Regions from separate parts of the Alteromonas sp. W364 genome, predicted to be linked through region 1. Evidence: predicted binding sites of a transcription regulator. Region 1 holds the regulator's gene; the other holds the start of a gene.
The links. The regulator sigma-54, encoded in region 1, starts transcription at its own class of promoters, with help from an activator protein. The targets are predictions, from matches to a motif close to GTTGGCACGNNNNTNGNNT.

Region 1 (3,433 bases):
CAAATACATTAAAGCTGACCGCACCATTTCTTTGAAAGGCAATGCACAACTTCTGCAGAATGCCTTTACGATTAAAGGTGATTCAATTATTTTTGATATGCAAAAAGAACAGGTGCTGGCCAACACAAATGAGAAAAGTAACACGCCTACCGTGACAATTTTCAGTCCAGATACGATTCAGAAAACCAAAGACACCTTGAAAAATAAAGCAGAAGACGCAGATAAGAAGCAAGAGGACGATCAATAGTGAGTAAACTCGTTGCCAATCATCTCGCCAAGTCATACAAAGCTAGGCAAGTCGTTAGAGACGTCAGTATTGAGGTATCCACAGGCCAAATCGTTGGCTTGTTAGGCCCCAATGGCGCCGGTAAAACCACTACTTTTTACATGATCGTTGGGCTCGTACCTATCGATAAAGGTGAAATTTTCATTGATCAGCTAGATTTATCAATTCAGCCCATGCATGAGAGAGCAAGACACGGTATCGGTTATTTACCGCAAGAAGCTTCGATTTTCCGGAAACTAACGGTATATGAAAATCTAATGGCTATTTTGCAAACGAGAAAAGAACTCACAAAAGACCAGCGCGAGCAACAAGCCGATGATTTAATGGATGAATTTAATGTGAATCATATTCGAAACAATCTTGGGATGAGTTTGTCAGGCGGGGAGCGGCGTAGAGTCGAGATCGCGCGAGCTTTAGCAGCAAATCCTAAATTTATTTTGCTCGATGAACCCTTCGCCGGTGTTGACCCAATTTCTGTTAATGATATAAAGAAGATAATACAACAATTAAAAGAACGTGATATTGGTGTATTAATAACTGACCACAATGTTCGAGAAACCCTCGATGTTTGTGAACAAGCGTATATAGTAAGTCATGGCGAACTAATCGCCTCAGGCAGTGCTGAGGAAGTTCTCAGTAACCAAAAAGTGCGAGATGTTTATCTCGGTGAACAATTTGTCTTATAGGTATTCCGTATCATGTTTAGAATTCGGCACGTCTCGCCGTTAACATTAGGTCAAGGGCATCAATGAAGCCTTCATTGCAGTTAAAATTCAGTCAACAACTTACGATGACGCCTCAGTTGCAGCAGGCGATCAAGCTATTACAGTTATCTACGCTAGACCTGCAACAAGAAATCCAAGAAGCGCTTGACTCAAATCCCTTATTGGAAATTGATGAAAGTGAACACAATAATGACAAGCAGTCAGAAGAGAATAGTGCAAACGATAGAGAGCAAGCTGATTCTAGCGACCTCAATTCGGCAAATTCTGACAACATCGATAGTCATGACGCCTTAGAAAACAATCAACTCACTGATGATTTACCGATCGACAGTTCATGGGAAGAATACCTCAGTTCGTCTTCTGCACCAGCAACGATGACAGGTGGCTCAAGCCCCGACGACGACTACGTCTTTCAAGGTGAGACCTCAGAAAATATCCAAGACCACTTAATCTGGCAGATGGAATTAACGCCCTTCTCTGATATTGACCGTTCTATCGCTATCGCAATTATCGACAGTATCGACGAATCAGGCTATTTAACCGTCAGTTGCGAAGACATTTTGGATAGCTTACAAAACGAAGAGATTGAGCTTGATGAAGTGGAATGTGTTTTAAAACGCATTCAAATGTTTGACCCTATTGGCTCTGGGTCCCGCTCACCTCAAGAATGCTTGCTGGTGCAACTCAATCAGTTTGCTCCCGACACACCTTGGGTCGCTGAAACTAAACATTTGCTAAGCGAACACAGTGATTTACTAAGTAGTAAAGACTACCGCACTTTAATGCGTAAAACGAAGTTGAAAGAAGACCAACTGCGTGAAGTGATGCGTCTGCTACAAACACTCAATCCCCGTCCTGGGAGTGAGATAGCAACCAAAGAGCCGGAATATGTCATTCCAGATGTCACTGTGCTCAAGAAAAACGGTCGCTGGGTTGTTGAATTAAATAATGATTCACTGCCGCCATTAGTGGTTAATCAAGAGTATGCGGCCTTAAGTAAAAGTACAAAAAATTCGAACGATTCCCAATTTATTAAGTCTCATTTACAAGAGGCGAAATGGTTTATCAAAAGTTTAGAAAGCCGCAACGAAACACTCCTAAAGGTGTCTCATTGTATTGTGCAGCAACAAATGGGCTTTTTTGAACACGGCCCAGAAATGATGAAACCGATGGTACTAAATGACGTAGCTGAAATGGTGGATATGCACGAATCGACTATATCTCGAGTTACCACACAAAAGTATATGCACACGCCACGTGGCATTTATGAGTTAAAGTACTTTTTCTCTAGCCATGTTTCTACTGAGTCTGGAGGAGAGTGTTCATCTACTGCGATAAGAGCATTAATTAAGAAGTTAGTGGCTGCAGAGTTACCTAGCAAGCCATTAAGTGATAGCAAGATTGCGCAATTGTTAGCTGATCAAGGTATTCAAGTTGCACGGCGGACAATTGCGAAATATCGAGAGTCTCTCTCGATTCCCCCGTCGAACCAAAGAAAAAGTCTTTTATAAGACGACATTAGAGGACGTAACATTATGCAAATTAATCTAACAGGTCACCACGTAGATATTACAGATTCACTCAGAGCATATGTCGATACTAAGTTTGAGAAGTTAGAACGACACTTCGACCATATCAGCAACGTACACGTGGTGTTAAACGTCGAAAAGCTGAGCCAAAAAGCAGAAGCTACTGTGCATTTAAAGGGTGACGTTGTTCACGCAAATGCCGAGCATAATGACATGTATGCAGCCATTGATGGCCTTATCGATAAACTAGACAGACAGGTTATTAAACACAAGGAAAAACTAAAGCGACACTAGTTGCTTAAGAGTTAATATGATCATATCTGATATCATTTCTTTAGACCGCACTGAATGTGCGGTCGATTGTCACAGTAAAAAAAGAATTTTCGAAGTCATCAGCGAGATTGCGGCCAGAGAAAACCCATCATTAGCACTTGGCGATATACTCGCGAGTATAGTGAGCCGAGAAAAAATGGGCAGCACAGGTATTGGAAATGGCATTGCCATTCCTCATGGCCGTATCGACGGCATAGACGATATCGTAGCTGTTGTCGTCACGAGTGAAGAACCTATCGACTTTGACGCTATAGACGACAGACCCGTTGATATTTTCTTTGCACTATTAGTACCATCAGAGCAAACAGAAGAGCATCTTCAGACACTTTCTTCTATTGCACAAAAACTCAGTGATAAAGAAATCGTGAAAACGATTAGAAAAGCCACAAGTAAAGACCAAATAATCGCAGCGCTAGCATAACCAAAACCTAGAATAAGGGGCTCATCATTGAATCTAATCATCATTAGCGGACGCTCCGGTTCAGGCAAATCAATAGCATTGCGCGCCCTAGAAGACTTGGGCTACTACTGCGTAGACAATATTCCGGTCAGCTTACTCC
Region 2 (3,433 bases), on a different contig from region 1:
ACCAGACCTTCCACTAATTTCGGGTTTGATTTCTCTAGCATATCAAGTAATTGCTGCACTTCTTCGTGGCCCAATAACTGATATGCATTTGTTGTTAACAGTTGACTTAGATGAGTGGCGACAACCGTGGCTGAATCCACAACGGTATATCCCAAAGTTTGCGCATGTTCGCGTTGATTCGCCTTAATCCAAACGGCTTCCAAACCAAATGCAGGATCCGTGGTTTTGGTGCCACTTAATTCTCCAAATACTTGCCCAGGATTGATTGCCAATTCATTGTCATGGCTAATCTCGGCGTCGCCAATGGACACCCCCATCATCGATATCGAGTATGCGTTCGGGGAGAAATCGAGGTTATCCCTGATATGAACTGGTGGGATAAGAAAGCCCAACTCTTGAGACAGTTTTTTCCGAACCCCCTTAATTCGAGTTAATAACTCCCCACCTTGTGCTTTATCAACCAACGGAATTAATCGATAACCCACTTCCAAGCCGATAGTATCCACCTGCTGAACATCGTCCCAATCCAGTTCTTTGATTTCAGCCGGACCGTTATTACTTTCAGGCATCGTTTCAACCAAGGCTTTTTCAGCGGCTTGTTTTGCGGCCATCTTGTCTCGGAAGAAAGCGTAGCCACCCACTAAGAATGAGAAACTTAAAAAGGCAACATGTGGCATGCCAGGCACAATGCCCATAATGAATAAAATAGCGGAAGTGATGTATAGGGCTTTACGATTAGCAAGCTGCTCACGAATTTCGTGCCCCATTTCTTGAGAATCATTTTCTCTTGTAACAATAATCGCCGTGGCAACCGATAATAAAAGTGAAGGAATTTGAGCCACCAAACCGTCACCAATAGTGAGAATAGTGTAGACTTCCATCGCGTTACTGAAGGGTAAATCATGCTGAAACATGCCAATAAACAAGCCACCAACAATGTTGATTAGCATGATAAATAAGCCAGCAATTGCATCGCCTTTTACAAATTTTGACGCACCATCCATTGAACCATAAAAATCAGCTTCTGTAGTAATCTCTTCACGACGTTTACGCGCTTGGTCTTGATCGATATAGCCTGCGTTCAAGTCGGCATCAATGGCCATTTGCTTACCTGGCATTGCATCCAAGGTAAATCGTGCACTCACCTCTGAAATCCGGCCTGCGCCTGCGGTTACTACTTTAAAGTTGATAATCAAAAGTATCGCGAAAACAACCACACCGACCACATAGTTACCACCAATAACTACTTCACCAAAGGCTTGAATCACTTTACCAGCAGCGTCTCCACCTTCGTGACCTTGTATTAAAACAATACGAGTAGAGGCCACGTTCAGCGCTAAACGCAATACTGTAGCGACTAATAGAACAAGCGGAAAGATGCCAAAATCAATTGGACGTTTGGTAAAAACAGACACCAAAATAATGACGAGTGACAGTGCGATATTAAAACTAAATAATACATCCAGAAGAATGGCTGGCATCGGTAAAATGACCATACCCATAATCGCGAGAACGACCACTGGTGCGCCCATGCCGGCAGCTATGTTCTTTATTTGTGTTTTATCAACACGTTGAAAAGCGGTGGTTAATTGCATACAACAGAATTTTGACAGCTAAGGAATAATACCTTGGGTATATCAACTACCGTGCCAAACTGTCTAAGAACTTGAAATAGGTATTATATTTGGGCTTTTGCCTTGTATTTAGAGCATAGGTAAAACCTGATTTCGGCCCATATTTTTACCTTCATACAGCAGTTTATCGGCTTGGCTAATGCAATCATCAGCACTCTTATGCTCTTCTATACACGCTACGCCAGCAGTCAGCGTGATGCTGGTTTCGCCTTGCTTCACAGCGAATACATGCTCAGCAATCGTCTCACGATACTTATTGGCTAATAAAATAGCCTCTGGTAATTTGGTATTCGGTAACAAGGCAATAAACTCTTCTCCGCCCCATCGCGCTAACATGTCATAACTGCGCGTAGATTGACGCAAAACATCGGCAATTTCCTTTAACACGATATCACCAGACTCATGCCCATAGTTGTCGTTAACCTTCTTAAAGAAATCAATATCGATAAGAATAATAGAAAAAGGAACTTGCTCTCGCTGATAGCGTGAAAACTCTCTGGATAGGTTCTCAGTGAAGCCACGGCGGTTATAAACCTCGGTTAAGGGATCGAGTGTGGTTAATACCTTGAGTCTCTCGTTCGCGAGCTGCAATTCTTGCGTTTTGCTTTTGACCGACAGTAACAACTCTTCGGAGCGCTTATGTAGTGCGTATGTTCGCCACCTAAAGATGCCAAATAGGAGCAGAAATACAAGAATACCAATAAGGAACATGGCGATCGGTGTTCGCCACCAAGGTGGCAAAACTAGAATGTCTACAAACAGAGGTGTATCACTCCACAGGCCATAGCGGTTGGTAGATTTAATCTCCAATTGGTAGTTACCAGGATCTAAATTGGTATAGGTGATTGTGCGATTTTTGCTATCGAGATATTGCCAGCGACTATCAAAACCAAGTAAACGATAGGCATATTCAATACTTTCCGGACTACCATACTCCAAGGCAGCGAAATCAATTGTTAATAACAGGTCTTCTGGACGCAAAGTCACCTTCGTGAAGTTATTATTCTCGTCTGCGTAGGTGCTGGCACCGTAATTATCTTCGCTGCTTAGCTTGCCTATTTTAGTAATATGCAATGAAGGCATTTCTTCATTTTTTGAAATACTCTCGGGGTAGAAGTAAGTCAGGCCTTGATCACCTGCAAACAGAATCTTACCATCAGAGTTCTTGGCCCTTGCGCCAATATAGTAACCACTTTCGTTAGTACCGTCATTTTGACCAAAATAATCAAGCTGCTGCGTTTTTAAATCACCTCTGGCGATGCCCCGTTCTGTAGATATCCACAATAATCCCTGCTCATCCTCTACCACCGCACCAATCGAAGAGGCACTGAGTTCTGAGTCTTTAAACAATTGCGTAAATACGGGGGCTGTTTGAAAATCATCAAGTTCCATGAGCATCAAGCCATGGGCGTGCAAGCCAACGTAGTAACGAGATGCCGATACTTTAGAAACCCATGTGATGACATTGTGTGCTATTCCGTTTGGATTATTTTTATCTTCGGTAACGACTCGCACTTGGCGACTTTGCGGATTGATTAAAAATAAACCGTTGGTGGTTCCAACAATCAGTTCTTCTTCGTTGGAGTAAACGATGTCAATCACCATGGGAGTATTAAAGTGCATGGTAGTGCTTTGGGTTTCAAAGTCATAAAAATACAATCCATGCTTTGTGGTCCCTACCCAAACCCCGGTAGGCGCTAATTCTAGTGTGTACAGTTCTTTATTTTTTAAATCGACTGACTCTATAAATTCGTCGCCATCCTGATAACGCGCAAGGCCAAGGCGAGTGGCAATCCAAA

Region 2: flhA (flagellar biosynthesis protein FlhA) is a predicted target of sigma-54. The motif match lies at 1,636-1,654, and genes of this name have one in related genera.

The regions. Positions count from the first base shown of each region.
Region 1 is NZ_JAVRID010000006.1:235,217-238,649, forward strand. Features, by position in the region: gene lptA (lipopolysaccharide transport periplasmic protein LptA) at 1-247, shown strand, start outside; gene lptB (LPS export ABC transporter ATP-binding protein) at 247-972, shown strand; gene RM556_RS11770 (RNA polymerase factor sigma-54) at 1,035-2,522, shown strand; gene hpf (ribosome hibernation promoting factor) at 2,547-2,834, shown strand; gene ptsN (PTS IIA-like nitrogen regulatory protein PtsN) at 2,851-3,294, shown strand; gene rapZ (RNase adapter RapZ) at 3,322-3,433, shown strand, end outside.
Region 2 is NZ_JAVRID010000004.1:152,823-156,255, reverse strand. Features, by position in the region: gene flhA (flagellar biosynthesis protein FlhA) at 1-1,595, opposite strand, end outside; gene RM556_RS07900 (diguanylate cyclase) at 1,704-3,433, opposite strand, start outside.